DNA from 3 places in the Bradyrhizobium sp. WSM4873 genome. Region 3 is predicted to be linked to each of the others. Evidence: predicted binding sites of a transcription regulator. Region 3 holds the regulator's gene; each other region holds the start of a gene.

The links. Region 3 encodes PhoB, which activates phosphate uptake and scavenging genes when phosphate is short. Its sites were predicted from a motif close to TGTCATNNANCTGTCAT; they were not measured.
Region 1: AC0L21_RS26995 (DUF2794 domain-containing protein) is a predicted target of PhoB. The motif match lies at 2,510-2,526, and genes of this name have one in related genera.
Region 2: phnF (phosphonate metabolism transcriptional regulator PhnF) is a predicted target of PhoB. The motif match lies at 4,295-4,311, and genes of this name have one in related genera.

The regions. Positions count from the first base shown of each region.
Region 1 is NZ_JBVVPS010000024.1:54,228-60,248, forward strand. Features, by position in the region: gene acnA (aconitate hydratase AcnA) at 1-1,034, shown strand, start outside; gene AC0L21_RS26990 (DUF1223 domain-containing protein) at 1,269-2,045, shown strand; gene AC0L21_RS26995 (DUF2794 domain-containing protein) at 2,590-2,958, shown strand; gene AC0L21_RS27000 (GNAT family N-acetyltransferase) at 3,012-3,542, opposite strand; gene AC0L21_RS27005 (Bax inhibitor-1/YccA family protein) at 3,769-4,560, opposite strand; gene AC0L21_RS27010 (ABC transporter permease) at 4,831-6,021, opposite strand, start outside.
Region 2 is NZ_JBVVPS010000021.1:58,184-64,204, reverse strand. Features, by position in the region: gene phnC (phosphonate ABC transporter ATP-binding protein) at 1-567, shown strand, start outside; gene phnD (phosphonate ABC transporter substrate-binding protein) at 631-1,566, shown strand; gene phnE (phosphonate ABC transporter, permease protein PhnE) at 1,643-2,527, shown strand; gene phnE (phosphonate ABC transporter, permease protein PhnE) at 2,485-3,372, shown strand; gene phnF (phosphonate metabolism transcriptional regulator PhnF) at 3,533-4,261, opposite strand; gene phnG (phosphonate C-P lyase system protein PhnG) at 4,381-4,845, shown strand; gene phnH (phosphonate C-P lyase system protein PhnH) at 4,850-5,458, shown strand; gene AC0L21_RS25120 (carbon-phosphorus lyase complex subunit) at 5,461-6,021, shown strand, end outside.
Region 3 is NZ_JBVVPS010000040.1:44,897-50,917, reverse strand. Features, by position in the region: gene AC0L21_RS33295 (Hsp33 family molecular chaperone) at 1-305, opposite strand, end outside; gene argF (ornithine carbamoyltransferase) at 596-1,543, opposite strand; gene AC0L21_RS33285 (acetylornithine transaminase) at 1,543-2,745, opposite strand; gene AC0L21_RS33280 (GcrA family cell cycle regulator) at 3,201-3,713, shown strand; gene phoB (phosphate regulon transcriptional regulator PhoB) at 3,942-4,649, opposite strand; gene phoU (phosphate signaling complex protein PhoU) at 4,664-5,380, opposite strand; gene pstB (phosphate ABC transporter ATP-binding protein PstB) at 5,391-6,021, opposite strand, start outside.

The DNA of each region.
Region 1 (6,021 bases), on a different contig from region 3:
TGGTCGCCCACGCGCTCGCGGGCACCGTCACCAAGAACCTCGCCGTCGAGCCCCTCGGTGAAGGCAAGGACGGCAAGCCGGTGTACCTCAAGGACATCTGGCCGACGACCAAGGAGATCAACGCCTTCATGAAGAAGTTCGTGACCGCGTCGATCTTCAAGAAAAAGTATGCCGACGTGTTCAAGGGCGACACCAACTGGCGCAAGATCAAGACCGTCGAGAGCGAGACCTATCGCTGGAACATGAGTTCGACCTATGTGCAGAACCCGCCCTATTTCGAAGGCATGAAGAAGGAGCCGGAGCCGGTCACCGACATCGTCGAGGCCCGCATCCTCGCCATGTTCGGCGACAAGATCACCACCGACCACATCTCGCCGGCCGGTTCGATCAAGCTCACCTCGCCCGCGGGCAAATATCTCAGCGAGCACCAGGTGCGTCCGGCCGACTTCAATCAGTACGGCACGCGCCGCGGCAACCACGAAGTCATGATGCGCGGCACCTTCGCCAACATCCGCATCAAGAACTTCATGCTGAAGGGCGCCGACGGCAATATTCCGGAAGGCGGTCTCACCAAGCACTGGCCCGACGGCGAGCAGATGTCGATCTACGACGCCGCGATGAAATATCAGCAGGAGCAGGTGCCATTGGTGGTGTTCGCCGGCGCCGAATACGGCAATGGCTCCTCGCGCGACTGGGCCGCGAAGGGCACCCGTCTGCTCGGCGTCCGTGCCGTGATCTGCCAGAGCTTCGAGCGCATCCACCGCTCCAACCTGGTCGGCATGGGCGTGCTGCCGCTGACCTTCGAGGACGGCACCTCTTGGTCGTCGCTCGGCCTGAAGGGCGACGAGAAGGTCACGCTGCGCGGCCTCGTCGGAGAGCTCAAGCCGCGCCAGAAGCTGACCGCGGAGATCGTCTCCGGCGACGGTTCGCTGCAGCGCGTTTCGCTGCTCTGCCGCATCGATACGCTGGACGAGCTCGAATACTACCGCAACGGCGGCATCCTGCACTACGTGCTGCGCAAGCTCGCGGCGTAAGCGCGGACTTGTGAACGGTGGCTCACTGCGAAGTGAGTAGTAGGTTACACGAAGGCGGCCTATCACAAGGCCGCCTTCACGCGTTTGCGGCAGGCTTCAGATGGGCCCGCCCGGCGGAGAACCTCACGCTTTGGACGGTTACTTTGGCGGACGAAAGTGCGAGGCCCGTAAGACTACGGTGACCATCCGGCGGTAAGATTTCCCTCTCACGAGCAATGGTGTGCGGCGTTCGACATGACAATAATGACGGCTTCTCATCTGGTTTCACGCTGGTCCGGCGCCCTCTGGTCGGGAGCCCTTGGTCTCTGTGCTATCGTCGCCGTCATTCGTCCTGCCGAAGCTGATCCCCGCGCCGTTGTCGAATTGTTTACCTCGCAGGGCTGCTCCTCCTGCCCGCCGGCCGACAAGATCATCGGCGACCTCTCCCGCGATCCCTCGATCATCGCGCTGAGCATGCCGATCGACTATTGGGACTATCTCGGCTGGAAGGACACATTGGCCGATTCGCGCTTCTCTGCACGGCAGCGTGCCTATTCACGCATGCGCGGCGACCGCGAAGTCTACACGCCGCAGGTCGTGGTGAACGGCTCCACGCATGTCGTCGGCAGCGACCGCACCGGCATCGAAAGCGCCATCGGCAAAACCGACAAGGGCACGGGCGTGATGAGCGTGCCGGTGACGATGTCGCTCGCGGGCAAGCAGATCAACGTCTCGGTGGCCGCGAGCAACGAGCCGACGGCGTCCCACGGCGAGGTCTGGATCTGCTCGATTGCGAAGTCGGTGCCGATCGCGATCAGCCGCGGCGAAAATCGCGGACAGCAGGTGATCTATCACAACGTGGTGCGCAACCTGCTGAAGGTCGGCGACTGGACCGGCCGCCCGGAAAGCTGGACGGTGCCGATCGAGAACCTCACGCGCGACGGCGTCGACGGTGCCGTGGTCTATGTCCAGGACGGCAGCCGGGAAAAGCCGGGGCCGATGCTAGGCGCGGCGTATACGTCGCTGCACTGACGCGCAGCGTGCTCAAGATCATCTCAAGACAACTTGTCTCTCGTCATTCCGGGGCGCGCGAAGCGCGAACCCGGAATCCATCGATCCACCATCCGAGCTGAGAAATGGATTCCGGGCTCGCGCCAAGAGGAGCGCCCCGGAATGACAGCGAGTGAGAAACATCCCGACACAAACAAAAAAGGACCAACTCGCGTTGGCCCTCCTTGTCGTGCGAACAGACCCGATCCTGACGGCCCCGGGGGGCTGGGGGCTGAGGAATCCGGAACCGAAAGGACCGGGTCAACGCACATAGGTCTTTTCGCAATGCAGGGCGGCAGTCGCTTGGCGGAAAAGCGGCGACACTATGATTCCTGCTAACGATCCCGTGACGGTTTGCCGCGACAGAGTTCCACCGCTGCGTGTATGCGGATTGCTCCGGATTCCAGAGCCCTTTCGAGGGCCTTGCGGTGGGGAACAGTTGGCGCGATCATGCAACTGTCATGATCCGCGGTTCCGGGGACGGTCTTCGCGGACGCGGTCATGCTGATGCGACAGGAGGCGGCCTATGAGTCTGTCGGAGGATGCCGATCCGAGCGAACAGCGCGCGGCGGCGCGCCCCGCCGCTTCGAATGCGCAACTGAGCCGGGTGACGTTCAACCGGCTCGAGCTGCACCGTATTCTCAATCTGTACGGCCGGATGGTCGCGGACGGCGAGTGGCGCGACTACGCCATCGACTTCCTCAGGGATCGCGCTGTGTTCTCGGTCTTTCGCCGCGCCTCGGAAGTGCCGATCTATCGTATCGAAAAGGATCCGCGCCTTGCGCGCAAGCAGGGCATGTACAGCGTGATCTCGGCGACGGGCTTGATCCTGCGCCGCGGCCACGAGCTGGAGCGCGTGCTGCTGGTGATCGATCGCAAGCTGGCGGTGGTGTAGCGTTTCGTAGCCCGGATTTCGCTGCGCTCCATCCGGGCTACAAGAGCTGAACCCTACTTCTCCGGCACCGTAGTCGCGCCCTGACCAAGATCGCGCTGCATCATCACCGTGTCCAGCCAGCGGCCGAATTTCAGCCCGACGCTGGGATGCGTGCCGATCATCTTGAAGCCGCCCTTGGTGTGCACGCCGATCGAACCGGCATTGGCGGAATCGCCGATCACGGCAATCATCTGGCGAAAGCCGCGCGCCTCGCATTCGATGATCAGCCGCTCCAGCAGGAGCGCCCCGATGCCGCGGCGGTGGAAGGACGGATCGAGATAGATCGAGTTCTCGACCGTGAAGCGGTAGGCCGGCCGTGGCCGGTAGGCACCGGCATAGGCGTAGCCGGCGACGCGCCCGTCGAGGATGGCGACGAAATAGGGATAGCCGCCGTCGATCAGCGTGCGGTAGCGGCGCGTCATCTCGGTAAGGTCAGGCGGCTCCAGCTCGAACGTCGCGGTGCCCTCGCGGACGGCTTGCTGATAGATGGCGGTGATGGCGGGGAGGTCGGCCTCAAGGGTGGGCCTGATTTCGGGTGCGGACATGGGGCAAGATTAAAGCCTTACCGGGACCGCTGGAAGAGGCGAAACGGCCTCTCCACGTCGTCATTGCGAGCGAAGCGAAGCAATCCAGAAATGCGTCCGTGGGAGGGACTCTGGATTGCTTCGGCGCAAGAGCTCCTCGCAATGACGGTGGTTGAGGGAACATCACGCCCAAACAAAAACCCCGGCCTTTCGGCCGGGGCTGGTGTCGTTCGCTCTGGTCTGACGCTTAGTCGCGCTGGCCGAGCAGCTGCAGGAGCAGCGTGAACAGGTTGATGAAGTTCAGGTACAGCGACAGCGCGCCGGTGATGGCCGCACGCTCTGCGATGTCACCGCCGGCCGAGGCGTAGCCGTAGATGTAGTCGTTCTTCAGCCGCTGGGTATCCCACGCGGTGAGGCCCGCGAACACCAGCACGCCGACCACCGACACGACGAACTGCAGCACCGAGCTCGCCAGGAACAGGTTCACCAGGCTCGCGATGACGATGCCGATCAGGCCCATGAACAGGAACGAACCCATTCCGCTCATGTCACGCTTGGTGGTGTAGCCGTAGAGGCTGAGCGCGCCGAAGGTCGCCGCGGTGATGAAGAACACCCGCACGATCGAGGTGTGCGTGAACACCAGGAAGATCGAGGACAGCGAGACGCCCATCAGCGCCGCGAACACCCAGAACAGGATCTGGGCGGTCGAGGGAGCGAGACGGTTGATGCCCGCCGAGATCACGAACACCATGGCGAGCGGCGCGAGCATGAACAGCCACTTCAGGGGGCTGACGAACATCGCGTAGCCGAACGGCGTCAGGAACAGCTTGCCGACGCGGACGGCTTCCGGGGTCGGAACGTCCGTCACGGCGGCCATGTAGACGCCGAGCGCGGCAAGGCCGGTGATGGCCAGGCCAATGCTCATGTAGTTGTAGATGCGCAGCATGTAGGCGCGCAGGCCGGCATCGACCGTCGCGGCGTCAACACGCCCGGCGGCCCTGCCGAAAGGAGAAGCGTAATTGCGGTCTAGGTCCGACATGGTCGAATTCCCGTTGGTTGGTCCGGTCCGGCATGAGGGTCGCCATGCCGCCGGTTCGTCAAACTCTATCTCGGATACCGATGTCTGCCGACTAAATTTTGGCTAACAATCGGGGCTCCGAACCCACTCGATATGTGGGAAACTAACACATCCGCTGCAACCGTCCACGCGCGGCTGAATGTCGCCCTTCCCTGCAATCCTGGCGAGCGGACGTGGTTAATCGCTGGAATCGTGCGATTCCGCTCCCGTGCCGCCGCCCGCTACCATTTGTCACAAATTCCGCAACACCGTGGCGGGCTTTTTGTTCAATGCCAGCAGCGTGCCGGCGAGCCCGAGGCCGACCGTGACGACCAAGGCAGCCGCGACCACGCCGGCGGCGCTGCCGCCCTGCCAGACGAAAGTGAGGGTCATCAGCCGGGTCACGATCATCCAGGCCGCGACGCTGCCGGCTAGGACGCCGAACACCGCGGTGACAAGTCCGATCAGGAGGTATTCGAGCGCATAGGCGCCGAGCAGCCGCAGCCGGGTCGCGCCCAGCGTCTTGAGGATCACCGCATCGTAGACCCGGTGACGATGGCCGGCGGCGAGCGCGCCGCCCAACACCAGGATCGCCGAGATCAGGGTCACCGCGCTGGCGCCGCGGATCGCCAGCGCCAGGTTGGTCACGACCGAGCCGACCGTCTCCATCACCTCGCGCACGCGCACGCTCGTCACCATCGGATAGGCGTCAGCGACCTCCCTGATGATCTTGCCGTCGCCGACCGCATCGCCGCCGGCTTCCGTCAGCGTCGCGATGTGGGTGTGCGGCGCGCCCTTGAATGCGTTCGGCGAAAACACGAGGACGAAATTGATGCCGAGGCCCTGCCAGTCGATGCTGCGCAGATTGCTGATCTTCGCGGGGATGTCGCGGCCGAGGATATTGACCACGACCTCGTCGCCGAGCTTCAGGCCGAGTCCGTCCGCGATCTTCTTCTCCATCGAAACCAGCGGCGGGCCGGCATAATCGGCGCTCCACCACTCGCCCTCGACCACCTTGGAGCCTTTCGGCAGCTCGGCGGTATAGGTCAGGCCACGGTCGCTCTGCAGCACCCACTCGGAATCGGTGCTGGGCTTGAGCTCCTCGGCGCGGACCCCACGGGCTCCGACGATGCGCCCGCGCAGCATCGGCACGTCATCGACCTTCGCGCCGGGGGCGATCTGGCGCAGATACGTGTCGAACTGCTCGGCCTGCGTGCTCGGAATGTCGATGAAGAAGAACGACGGTGCGTGCTCGGGCAGCGCCGCCAGGAACTGCCGGCGCAGATTGCCGTCGATCTGGGTGATGGTGACGAGCACGGCCAGTCCGAGCCCCAACGACAGCACGACCGAGGGCGTCAGCGCGCCCGGCCGGTGGATGTTGGCAATCGCAAGTCGCAGCATCGGCCACCGCGTGCGCGGCAGCCGCCGGGCGATGGTCATCAG
Region 2 (6,021 bases), on a different contig from region 3:
ATGATCTTTCAGCAGTTCAACCTGGTCGGCCGGCTCGATGTCCTCACCAACGTCCTGATGGGACGGCTCGCGACGATGCCGGCCTGGCGCTCGCTGTCGCAGACCTGGCCCGAGCAGGACAAGGCGCTGGCGATGTCCGCGCTTGAGCAGTTCGATATCGCCCCGCTCGCGGCCCAGCGCGCCGACCAGCTCTCCGGCGGTCAGCAGCAGCGCGTCGCGATCGCCCGCGCGCTGGTGCAGCAGCCCGACATCATCCTCGCCGACGAGCCGATCGCCTCGCTCGATCCCCGCAACACCAAGATCGTGATGGATGCGCTGCTGCGCATCAACAAGCACTTCGGCATCACCGTGCTCTGCAATCTGCATTCGCTCGACCTGGCGCGCAGCTATTGCGACCGCCTGATCGGCATGGCGCAGGGGCGCGTGGTGTTCGACGGCGCGCCGGCCGAGTTGACCGAGCACGTTGCGCGCGAGCTCTACGATCTGGAAGCCGCCGATGTCATGGGCGGCACGCCTGCACCGGTGCGACAAGGCATTCCGGCGCTTGGAACGGCGGCCGCCGCCTGAGCGGCGCCGCATCAGGACTCACCAGTTTTGCGTCAACCGACCTCAACCAATGAAGAGGCTATCATGATTACTCGCAGATTGATTCTTGCTGGCGCCGCCGCGCTCGCGTTCACGGCTTCGGCTTCGGCCGAGGACTGGAAAGCTAGATATCCCGAGCTGACCTTCGCGGTCATTCCGGCGGAAAACGCCTCGGGCGTGACCGAGCGTTGGGCGCCGTTCATGAGCTATCTCTCCAAGGAACTGGGCGTGAAGGTCACGCTACGCATCGCCAACGACTACGCCGCCGTGATCGAAGGCCAGCGTGCCGGCAACATCCACATCGCGAGCTATGGCTCCGCGTCGTTCGCTCGCGCCCGCCTGACCGGCGTCAAGACCGACGCTTTCGCCAACGACATCAATTCCGACGGCTCGACCGGCTACTACTCGGTGTTCTTCGTCAAGGCGAACAGTCCCTACAGGAGCATCGACCAGCTCAAGGGCAAGAACCTCGGCCTGGTCGACCCGAACTCGACCTCCGGCAACAACGTGCCGCGCTTCGAGCTCGACAAGATGGGCATCGCGGACGCCGACACCTATTTCAGCAAGGTCGTCTTCACCGGCAGCCATGAGAACGCGATCCTGGCGCTGGCGCAGGGCACGGTCGACGTCGCCGCCAACCAGTGGACCAGCGACGACGATTCGACGCTGGCGCAGATGCTGACCAAGGGCATGCTGAAGAATGCCGACGGCTCCGCGATGAAGAAGGACGATTTCCGCATCATCCACAAGTCGGCGCCGATCATCAACGGCCCCTATGCCTACAATTCCGACCTGCCGGAAGAGGCCAAGGCCGCGATCGCGAAGGCGTTCTTCGACGCGCCGGCCAAGGACAAGGCTGCGTTCGATCGCCTCCAGGACGGCCAAAAGAAGGGTTTTCATCCCGCGACTACCAAGGATTGGGATGGCACGATCGAGCTGATCAAGTTCGTCGATGCGCTGCGTAAGAAGAAGGCGTCCTGAGTATCGGGACGATGCCACTGGAGCCGGGTCGATGGACCCGGCTCTTTCTCTTTGATCGACCATTTTTCCTGATCAGATGACCGTCGCGGTTTCGATCCTCCCCGAGCAGCAGCTCGCCGTGCTCAGCGCCGCCTATCGCCAGGCGGTCGCGCGCAAGCGGCTCCGACTCCTGTTTGCAGCCGTGATCTTCGCCGCTGCACTGTGTCTGGCGGCGATCGGCGCGGAAGTGAATTTGCGCACGCTGTTCGCCCATTTCGGCAACTTCATCAGCTATTTCGACCGCATCCTCACACTTGACACCGGCCAGCGCGTCTGGACCGATGTCGGCGAGTGGCTCTGGGGCTGGCGCAAATGGCTGAAGATGCTGGGCGAGACCCTGCTGATCTCCTATGTCGGCACGTTGATCGGCGCGACTTTTGCGTTTTGCCTGAACTTCCTCGCGGCTGAAAACACCTCGCCCGCGCCCTGGCTGCGCTTCGTGGTGCGGCGCCTGCTCGAATTCGCGCGCACGGTGCCCGGCATCGTGTTTGCGCTGATCTTCGTGATCGCGTTCGGGCTCGGACCGATGGCGGGCGTGCTGGCGATTGCGATTCACTCCACCGGCGCGCTCGGAAAGCTGTTTTCGGAGATCGTCGAGAACGCCGACATGAAGCCGGTCGAAGGCGTTCGCTCGACGGGCGCGAGCTGGCTCTCCTGCATGCGCTTCGCGATCCTGCCGCAGGTCACGGCTGGCTATGCCAGCTACGCGCTGCTGCGTTTCGAGATCAATGTCCGCGAGGCCTCCGTGATGGGCTTCGTTGGCGCCGGCGGCATCGGCCAGGAGCTCGTCGTCGCCATCCGCAAGTTCTATTACTCGGACGTCAGCGCCATCCTGCTCACCATCATCGTCACGGTCTTCATCATCGACATCAGCACCGGATGGCTGCGCGGCCGTCTGTTCGGCAAGGAGGCGCGGACGTGACGGGACTGCGGGAGACCGATACCGCGGCGCTTCGCGCGCGCTATCCTGACGTGTTCGACCGGCCGGCGTCGGCGCGGCTCGCCATGCCGGCGATGATCGTCGCGGCGCTCGCGATCCTGATTTACGGCCTCGTCGATCTCGACTTCTCGCCGTCGCGGTTCGTCGCGGGCCTCAACCAGCTCGGCTGGATCAGCCTGATGATGATCCCGCCGGATCCCGGCTCGTCGCTGCCGATCTATCTGAAGGCGCTGGGCGAGACGCTGTCGATCGCGCTGCTCGGCACGACTCTGGCCGCGCTGTTCGCGCTGCCGGTCAGCCTGCTGGCCGCGCGCAACGTCGTGCCGTCGAGCATTTTGCGCTTCCCGATTCGGCGTTTCCTGGATTCGATCCGCGGCGTCGACACGTTGATCTGGGCGCTGGTGTGGATCAACGTGGTCGGGCTCGGCCCGTTCGCCGGCGTGCTCGCCATTGCCGTGTCCGATTTCGGCGCGTTTGGAAAACTGTTCTCGGAGGCGATCGAGGGCGCCGACCAGAAGCAGGTCGAGGGCATCCGCGCCTCCGGCGGCAGTGCGTTGCATGAGATTCGCTTCGGTCTGCTGCCGCAGGTCCTGCCCGTGATCGCCGGCCAGGTGCTCTATTTCATCGAGTCGAACACGCGCTCGGCCACCATCATCGGCATCGTCGGCGCCGGCGGCATCGGCCTCCAGCTCGCCGAGCAGATCCGCGTGCTGGAATGGCAGAAGGTGTCGTTCCTGATCTTGATGATCCTGGTCGCGGTCGCCGCGATTGATTTCGTCTCGGGAAAGTTGCGGTTTGCGATCATCGGCCGAAGGGCGGTGGCGTAGGTCTTCGCCTCTCCCCGCTTGCGGGGAGAGGCCGACGCGCGCAGCGCGGCGGGTGAGGGGGACTCTCCGCGAGTCCGTCTCTTACGGTGATTGTGGAGGCAGCCCCTCACCCCAACCCTCTCCCCGTAAGAACGGGGCGAGGGAGAACAAGCAGCCCACCCTACGGCTCCACCAGAAATTCCACCCGCTCCGCGGCAAAGCGCGAATGCTTGGTCACCAGCGGCTTGCCGTCGAGATCGTGGTCGGTGGCGTCGACCACCAGGATCGGCCGCCCCAGCGCCAGATCGAGCCGTGCGGCGTCGGTTGCGTCGACGATGCCGGCGGTGATCCGGGTCGCGCCGCGGCGATAGTCGCGGACGCCGTAATGCTCGAGCAGTTTCGTCATCGAGCGGGTCGCGGCAAAGATGTCGCCCGCACCCGGGAACAACTGCGCCGACAGCCATGTCGTGGAGACGCAGATCGGCGTGCGGTCGGCGAGGCGCATCGCCTCGATCCGCACCAGCGGTGCGCCGGTCTTGAGACCGAGTTCTCGCGCGAGTTCGCGGGTCGCGACATCATCGGACGCCTCGATCAGCCGGCCATGCGGTTCGCGGCCGTCCGCGCCGACGATCTCGGAGAAGCGGGTCCGGGAACGCAGCGGATAGGCGAGCTTCTGCGCCTCGACATAGGTTCCGCTGCCGCGTTCGGCCCGCACGATGCCGCGCTCGGCAAGTGCAGCCAGCGCGCGCCGCACGGTGTGGCGGTTGACGCGATAGGTTTCGGCGATCTCCATCTCGCCCGGCAGCTTGTCGCCGGCCGCAAAGCGGCCGTCGGCGATGCCGCGCTCGATGCCGTCGGCAACGAGGCGCCACAACGCGACGCCGGAGGAGGCTGTGTCCTGCATGCTCATGTGGCCGGGAAGCTACTCCAGAAATCACGCCTTTGTCACGAAACAGTCATGGCGCTCCGGTATCAAGTTGTCTAGTATCATAGACAACTTGGATTCGGCAAGTTGTTGAGAAAAGTTCGGTGGATCTGGTGACCCAGCACAACAATCAGCAAGCCCAGCGCAAGGCCGCAATGGCCGTGCTGGCGCACGCGGAGGCGGGCGAGATCGCCGCTCGCCTCCGCGCTCTCGCTCTGCCCGCGCATCAGGATCTGCGCGCGCCGGAAAACGGCCTCGTCATGCTGCGCGGCCGGGTCGGCGGCGACGGTGCGCCGTTCAATCTCGGCGAAGCCACGGTATCGCGCGCCGCGGTGCGGCTCGCGAGCGGCGAGGTCGGCTTCGGCTACACGCTCGGTCGCGACGGTGAGAAGGCGCGGTTGATCGCGCTGTGCGATGCGCTGGTGCAGTCCAGGGATTTCGGCGGCGCCGTGGAGCGGGACGTTATCGCGCCGTTGCGTGAGCAGGTTATGGTCAGGCGCAAGCAGGCGGCGGCCGAGACCGCCGCGACGAAGGTTGATTTCTACACCATGGTGCGCGGTGAGGGGTGAGATCATGACCACGATTGCGGAACTGCCGCCGGGATTCGCCGACAAGGTGCTGTCGGCGCAATCGACCTTTCGCTCGGTCATGAACGCGATGGCGCGGCCGGGATCGGTCCAGCGCATCGTGCCGACATCAGGAGCGCCTCATGTGATGATGCGCGGCACGGCCGCGATCGCGCTGACGCTGTTCGATCACGACACGCCGCTCTGGCTCGATGCGCGCACGTCCGAGAGTTCCGACGTCGTGAAATGGCTGAAATTCCACACCGGCGCGCCGGTGGTGCAGGATTCCTCGATCGCAAGCTTCGCCCTGATCAGCGACGGCGGGGCGCTGCCTTCGCTCGAGCGCTTCGCGCTGGGCACCAGCGAATATCCGGATCGGTCGACCACGTTGATCCTGCAGGTCGAAAGCCTGGACGCAGGCCGCAGCTTCGAGCTGCGCGGTCCCGGCATCGACGGTGTCGCGGCGGTCCATGCCTCGATCAAGCCGTTCGACCTGTTCGAGCGCCTGCGCGTCAACGAAGCGCTGTTTCCGTGCGGCGTCGATGTGGTGCTGGTCGCCGACGATGCCGTGGTTGCGATCCCGCGCACCACGCGCGTCGTGAGCAAGGGAAGCTAAGCATGTATGTCGCAGTCAAAGGCGGCGAACGCGCCATCGAGAACGCTCATCGCCTGCTCGCCAGTGCGCGGCGCGGCGACCAAAGCGTGCCGGAAATCTCCCTCGACCAGATCTCGGAGCAGCTCGGCCTCGCCGTGGACCGCGTCATGAGCGAAGGCTCGCTCTATGACCGCGAGCTCGCGGCGCTCGCCATCAAGCAGGCGCGCGGCGATTTGATCGAGGCGATCTTTCTGGTCCGCGCCTTCCGCGCCACGCTGCCGCGCTTCGGCGCCAGCGAGCCGGTCGAGACCGGTGCGATGCGCGTGCGGCGGCGGGTGTCCTCGACCTTCAAGGACATTCCCGGCGGCCAGATCCTCGGCCCGACCTTCGACTATACCCACCGTCTGCTCGATCCCTCGCTCGCCGACGGCTTTGTGCCGGAGGCGCCGGCGACGGCCGAAGCATCGACGGCGCCCACGCCGCGGGTGACGGATATTCTCGGCCGCGACGGGCTGATCGAATCATCGCCGCAGGCCGAGGAAGGCGCCAGCGTCGGCGATCTCACCCGCGAGCCGCTGAATTTT
Region 3 (6,021 bases):
TCCACGACCAGGAATGACACCGGACCATCGGTCTGGGCCTGCAGGATGAAGCGGCCTTCGAACTTCAGCGACGAGCCGAGCAGCGTGGTCAGCACGATGGCCTCGCCGAGCAGCTTGCCGACCGGCGCCGGATAATCGTGCTTGGTCAGGATCTCGTCGAGCGCCGGACCAAGCCGCACCAGCCGACCGCGCACGTCGAGCGCGTCAACCTCGTAGGGCAGCACGGCGTCATCGACGGGAACCGCGGATGGCGCGCGAACCGGGCCTTCGGGCCCGGTTTTCATGTCAGGGGATTGGGAAACCATGGCGCTTTATCTGGGGTCGGAAGGCGGAATTGGAAGGGGGGTTGGGGAACTGTACGAAGCAACCTCAACCTCCGTGTCGTCCCGGACAAGCGCTAGCGCAGATCCGGGACCCATAACCACAGGATTACGCTACTCCGCGAGATGACAACTCCGAATCCTCGCCAAACGACTTCCTGTGGTTATGGGTCCCGGATCGGCGCTCCGTTCTGGACAACGCTGCGCGTTGCCAGAAGCTGCGCTTGTCCGGGACGACGATCATATGTGAGGTGGCCGCCGGGATTCCAGCGAGATCACTTCACCGCGTCGAAGCACCAGGCCAGAATGCCCTTCTGCGCGTGCAGGCGGTTTTCGGCCTCGTCGAACACGACGGATTGCGGACCGTCGATCACCTCGTCGGTAACCTCCTCGCCGCGATGGGCGGGCAGGCAGTGCATGAACAGCGCATCGGGCTTGGCCAGCGACATCAGCTGGGCATTGACCTGATAAGGCTTGAGCACGTTATGGCGGTGCTCGCCTTCCTTGTCGCCCATCGACACCCAGGTGTCGGTCACGACACAATCGGCGCCGCGCACGGCGGCTTCGGCATCCGTGCCGAGCATGATCGGCGCGCCGGTCGCCTTGATGAAGTCGCGCATCGCCTTTTTCGGCGCGAGCTCTGGAGGCGTCGCGACATTGAGCTGGAACTTGAAGCGCTCGGCGGCGTGCGCCCAGGACGCCAGCACGTTGTTGTCGTCGCCGGTCCAGGCCACCGTCTTGCCCTCGATCGGGCCGCGATGTTCCTCGTACGTCATGAGGTCGGCCATCACCTGGCAGGGATGCGAGCGCCGCGTCAGGCCGTTGATGACCGGAACGGTGGCGTTCGCCGCAAGCTCAAGCAGGGCATCGTGGTTGAGGATGCGGATCATGATGGCGTCGACATAGCGCGACAGCACGCGCGCGGTGTCGGCGATGGTCTCGCCGCGGCCGAGCTGCATCTCGGCGCCCGTGAGCATGATGGGCTCGCCGCCGAGCTGGCGCATGGCGACGTCGAAAGACACCCGCGTCCGCGTCGAGGGGCGCTCGAAGATCATCGCCAGCGTCTTGCCTTCGAGCGGCCTGACCGGCTGATGCGCCTTCTGCTTCGCCTTCATCGCGGAGGACGCGGCCAGCATGCGCTTGAGCTCCGACAGCGGCAGCTCGTTGATATCGAGGAAGTGCTTCGGTGTTTTCTTGGGTGCTTTATCGGGCGACTTGCTCATCAGCTTGCCGCCCGCTTGTTGCCGGACAACGCAGTGCAGGCGCGCTCGAGCCGCATGACGCTGTCCTCGATCTCGGCTTCGGTGACGATCAAAGGCGGCAGGAAACGCACGACATTGTCGCCGGCGCCGACGGTGAGCAGCTTCTCTGCGCGCAAGGCGGCAACGAGATCGCCCGAAGGTACCACGGCCTTGATGCCGATCAGGAGGCCCTCGCCGCGCACTTCGCTGACGACATCAGAGTGACGGTCGATCACGGAGGCGAGCTTCTGCTTGAGCAGCAGCGACATCCTCTGCACGTGATCGAAGAAGCCGGGCTTGAGCATGACGTCGAGCACGGCGTTCGCAGCCGCGATCGCGAGCGGATTGCCGCCGAAGGTCGAGCCGTGCGAGCCCGGCGTCATGCCGGATGCCGCTTCCGCGGTCGCAAGGCAGGCGCCGATCGGAAAGCCGCCGCCGAGCGCCTTGGCCAGCGACATCACGTCGGGTTCGACGCCGAGGCGGCGGTACGCGAACAGATCGCCGGTGCGGCCCATGCCGGTCTGCACCTCGTCGAAGGCGAGCAACAGACCCTTCTCGTCGCAGAGCTGACGCAACGCCCTCAGGAAGGCGGGCGTTGCCGAACGCACACCGCCCTCGCCCTGGATCGGCTCGATCAGGATGCCGGCGGTCTGCGGACCGATCGCCTTTTTCACCGCCTCGAGATCGCCATGCGCAACCTGGTCGAAGCCCTCCATCGGCGGGCCGAAACCTTCGAGATATTTCGCCGAACCCGTCGCCGCCAGCGTCGCCAGCGTGCGGCCATGGAAGGCGCCTTCGAAGGTGATCATGCGATAGCGGTCGGGATGGCCCTTCGCGGCGTGATAACGGCGCACGACCTTGATCACGCATTCCAGCGCTTCGGCGCCGGAATTGCAGAAGAACACGAAGTCCGCGAAACTTTCATTGCACAGGCGCGCGGCGAGCTTTTCGCCGTCCGGGCTCTGGAACAGGTTCGACATGTGCCAGAGCTTGGTCGCCTGCTCCTGCAACGCCGCGACCAGCGCCGGATGGGCATGGCCGAGCGCGTTCACCGCCACCCCCGAGGTGAAATCGAGATAGCGCTCGCCATTAGTCGCGATCAGCCAGCAGCCTTCGCCACGCTCGAAACCGAGGTCGGATCTGGCGAAAACGGGGAGCAAATGCGGCGCTGCGCTGTTAGTCATGGCGGTCACTTGAATGTTGCGGACGGTGTGAGCGTGCATTGCGCAACGCACCATCGACCGGCCCGGAAAACGAAACGTGCCGCCTCTTGAGGGCGGCACGCGCGACTATCTTAGGCCTGGTGAAACGGGTGTCAATGCCGCCCGGAAAGCCTCGCGAAACGCTGAATCCGTAGTCTTGCGGTGCCGATTTTGCGGGATTTAGCCACGGAACATGTGGAAGCGAGTCGGCGGACTCTTGCGCGGGAGTCACGCCATATTGTAGCGTTTGGATTGTCAGATACGACATCTCGTGCAGTGGTTCTGATCTTTAAGTCCTTATGTACCGGCGTAAACGTTCGGGCGTTCAAGACGCGCCCGGCGAGCCTTAAGGGATTCTGGCGGCACGGGTTTTTGAAGGCTTAGGCATTCGCTGCGAGGCCCCAGGATGGCTGGCGCGCAGCGAGGGAAAGGGTGCAATGACGGTTTTGACCTGGTCCGATGATCGCGTCGAGCAGCTGAAAAAGCTCTGGGAGGCCGGACTTTCGGCCAGCCAGATCGCGGCGGAGCTCGGCAATGTGACCCGCAATGCCGTGATCGGCAAAGTGCACAGGCTCGGCCTTTCGGGCCGCGCCAAGAGCCCTTCGTCGGCAGCGCCCCGGCCGCGCAAGGCGCGCCCCGCGCAGCACATGATGCGGGTGAGCCGCCCGATCTCGCGCGGCAACACCGCACTGGCGCAGGCCTTTGAGGTCGAGGCTGAGCCGGATCCGGTCACATACGACAACGTGGTGCCGATGAGCCAGCGGCTGTCGCTGCTGGAATTGAACGAGGCGACCTGCCACTGGCCGGTCGGCGATCCCTCGAGCCCGGACTTCTTCTTCTGTGGTGGCCGTGCGCTGTCCGGCCTGCCCTATTGCGCCCAGCACTCGCGCGTCGCGTACCAGCCGGCGTCGGATCGGCGCCGCGCACCGGTGAAGCCGGGTCCGCGGTAATCACGGCAAGTCGTCGCGCGAAGACAGTTCAACAATTTCAGTGTCGTCCTGGCGAAAGCCAGGACCCATACTCCGAGCACGCAGTAGTCGTGCGGAAGGGGTCGCTCCGAGTCTTCGCCAAACCACGTTCGGTGGTTATGGGTCCCGGATCAGCGCTCGCTTCGCTCGCTTGTCCGGGACGACGTCGGAGAATTCGGGGACAGCTCGCCAGCAAACAAGCCTGCAACCCTACACCTGCTCCGCCTTGGCAAAACGATCATCCAGCGCGTAGCCGGCGCCGCGGACGGTGCGGATCGGGTCCTGCTCGCGGCCGAGATTGAGCAGCTTGCGCAGGCGGCCGATATGCACGTCGACGGTACGCTCATCGATGTAGATGTCGCGGCCCCAAACGCTGTCGAGCAGTTGCTCGCGCGAGAACACCCGGCCCGGATGCTCCAGGAAGAACTCCAGCAGGCGATATTCGGTCGGACCGAGATCGATCGGCCGGCCCGAGCGCGCCACGCGGCGCTTGTCGCGGTCGAGCTCGATGTCGCCAAAAGCAAGCACGGTGGCGAGCCGCTCGGGGCTCGCGCGCCGCAGCAGGCCTTTCACGCGCGCGAGCAGCTCCGGCACCGAGAACGGCTTGACGATGTAATCGTCGGCGCCGGTCGCAAGACCCCGCACCCGTTCGCTCTCCTCGCCGCGCGCGGTGAGCATGATGATCGGGAGCTGCTTGGTCTCGGGACGGGTGCGAAGCCGCCGGCACAATTCGATGCCTGACAGGCCCGGCAGCATCCAGTCGAGCACGATCAGATCGGGGATGTGCTCCTTGAGGCGAGTGTCGGCGTCGTCGCCGCGCATCACCGTCTCGACGTCATAGCCGTCGCCTTCGAGGTTGTAGCGGAGAAGCTCCGTCAGAGCTTCCTCGTCCTCAACCACCATAATGCGTGCGCCCATCGGGTCGTCGCTCCTTAAGTGTTCGGTACCGTGTTGGCGAAGGTCGTCATGTCGCCCTTCGGCCGCTTGTCGGTGATCGCCTGTCCCTCGATCATGTAGAACACGGTCTCGGCGATGTTGGTGGCGTGGTCGCCGATCCGCTCGATGTTCTTGGCGCAGAACATCAAATGGATACAGAACGAGATGTTGCGCGGATCCTCCATCATGTAGGTAAGGAGCTCGCGGAACAGCGAGGTGCAGATGGCGTCGACCTCCTCGTCGCCCTTCCACACCGCCATCGCCGCCGGCAGATCATGCGCGGCATAGGCGTCCAGCACCGACTTGACCTGCTGCTGCACGAGGTCGGTCATGTGCTCGAGGCCGCGAAACAGCTTGAGCGGATGGAAGTCCGTCTCCAGCGCCGCGACGCGTTTGCCCATGTTCTTGGCGAGGTCGCCGATGCGCTCGAGATCGGTCGCGACGCGCATGGCGCCGACGATCTCGCGCAGGTCGACCGCCATCGGCTGGCGGCGGGCGATGGTGAGCACCGCACGCTCCTCGATGCGCTTCTGCAGCGCGTCGAGTTCGGTGTCGATGGCGACGACGCGCTGGCCGAGCGGGACGTCGCGGCGGATCAGCGCGTCGACGGACTCGACGATCATGCGCTCGGCGATGCCACCCATCTCGGCGACCAGGCGGGTGAGTTCCTGGAGGTCGGTATCGAAGGCCTTTGCGGTATGTTCAGAACCCATGTCGCGTCTCCTAGCCGAACCGGCCGGTGATGTAATCCTGCGTGCGCCGGTCAGTCGGCGACGTGAAGATCTTGCTGGTGTCGTCGAATTCGATCAGCTCGCCGAGATACATGAAGGCGGTCTTGTCGGAGACGCGCGCCGCCTGCTGCATGTTGTGAGTGACGATCGCGATCGTGTAATCCTCGGACAGCTCCTGGATCAGCTCCTCGACCTTGGCGGTCGAGATCGGGTCGAGCGCCGAACAGGGTTCGTCGAACAGGATCACCTCGGGCCGCACCGCGACGGTGCGGGCGATGCAGAGGCGCTGCTGCTGGCCGCCCGAGAGCGACAGGCCGGAGGCGTTGAGCTTGTCCTTGACCTCGTTCCACAGCGCGCCGCCGCGGAGTGCCTTTTCGACGCGGCCGTCCATCTCGGACTTCGAGATCTTCTCATAGAGACGGATGCCGAACGCGATGTTCTCGTAGATCGTCATCGGGAACGGCGTCGGCTTCTGGAACACCATGCCGACGCGGGCGCGCAGCAGATTGAGGTCCAGCTTGCCGTCCAGGATGTTGGTCTGATCGAGCATGAGCTGACCGGTGGCGCGCTGGCCGGGATAGAGGTCGTACATCCGGTTGAAGATGCGCAGCAGGGTCGACTTG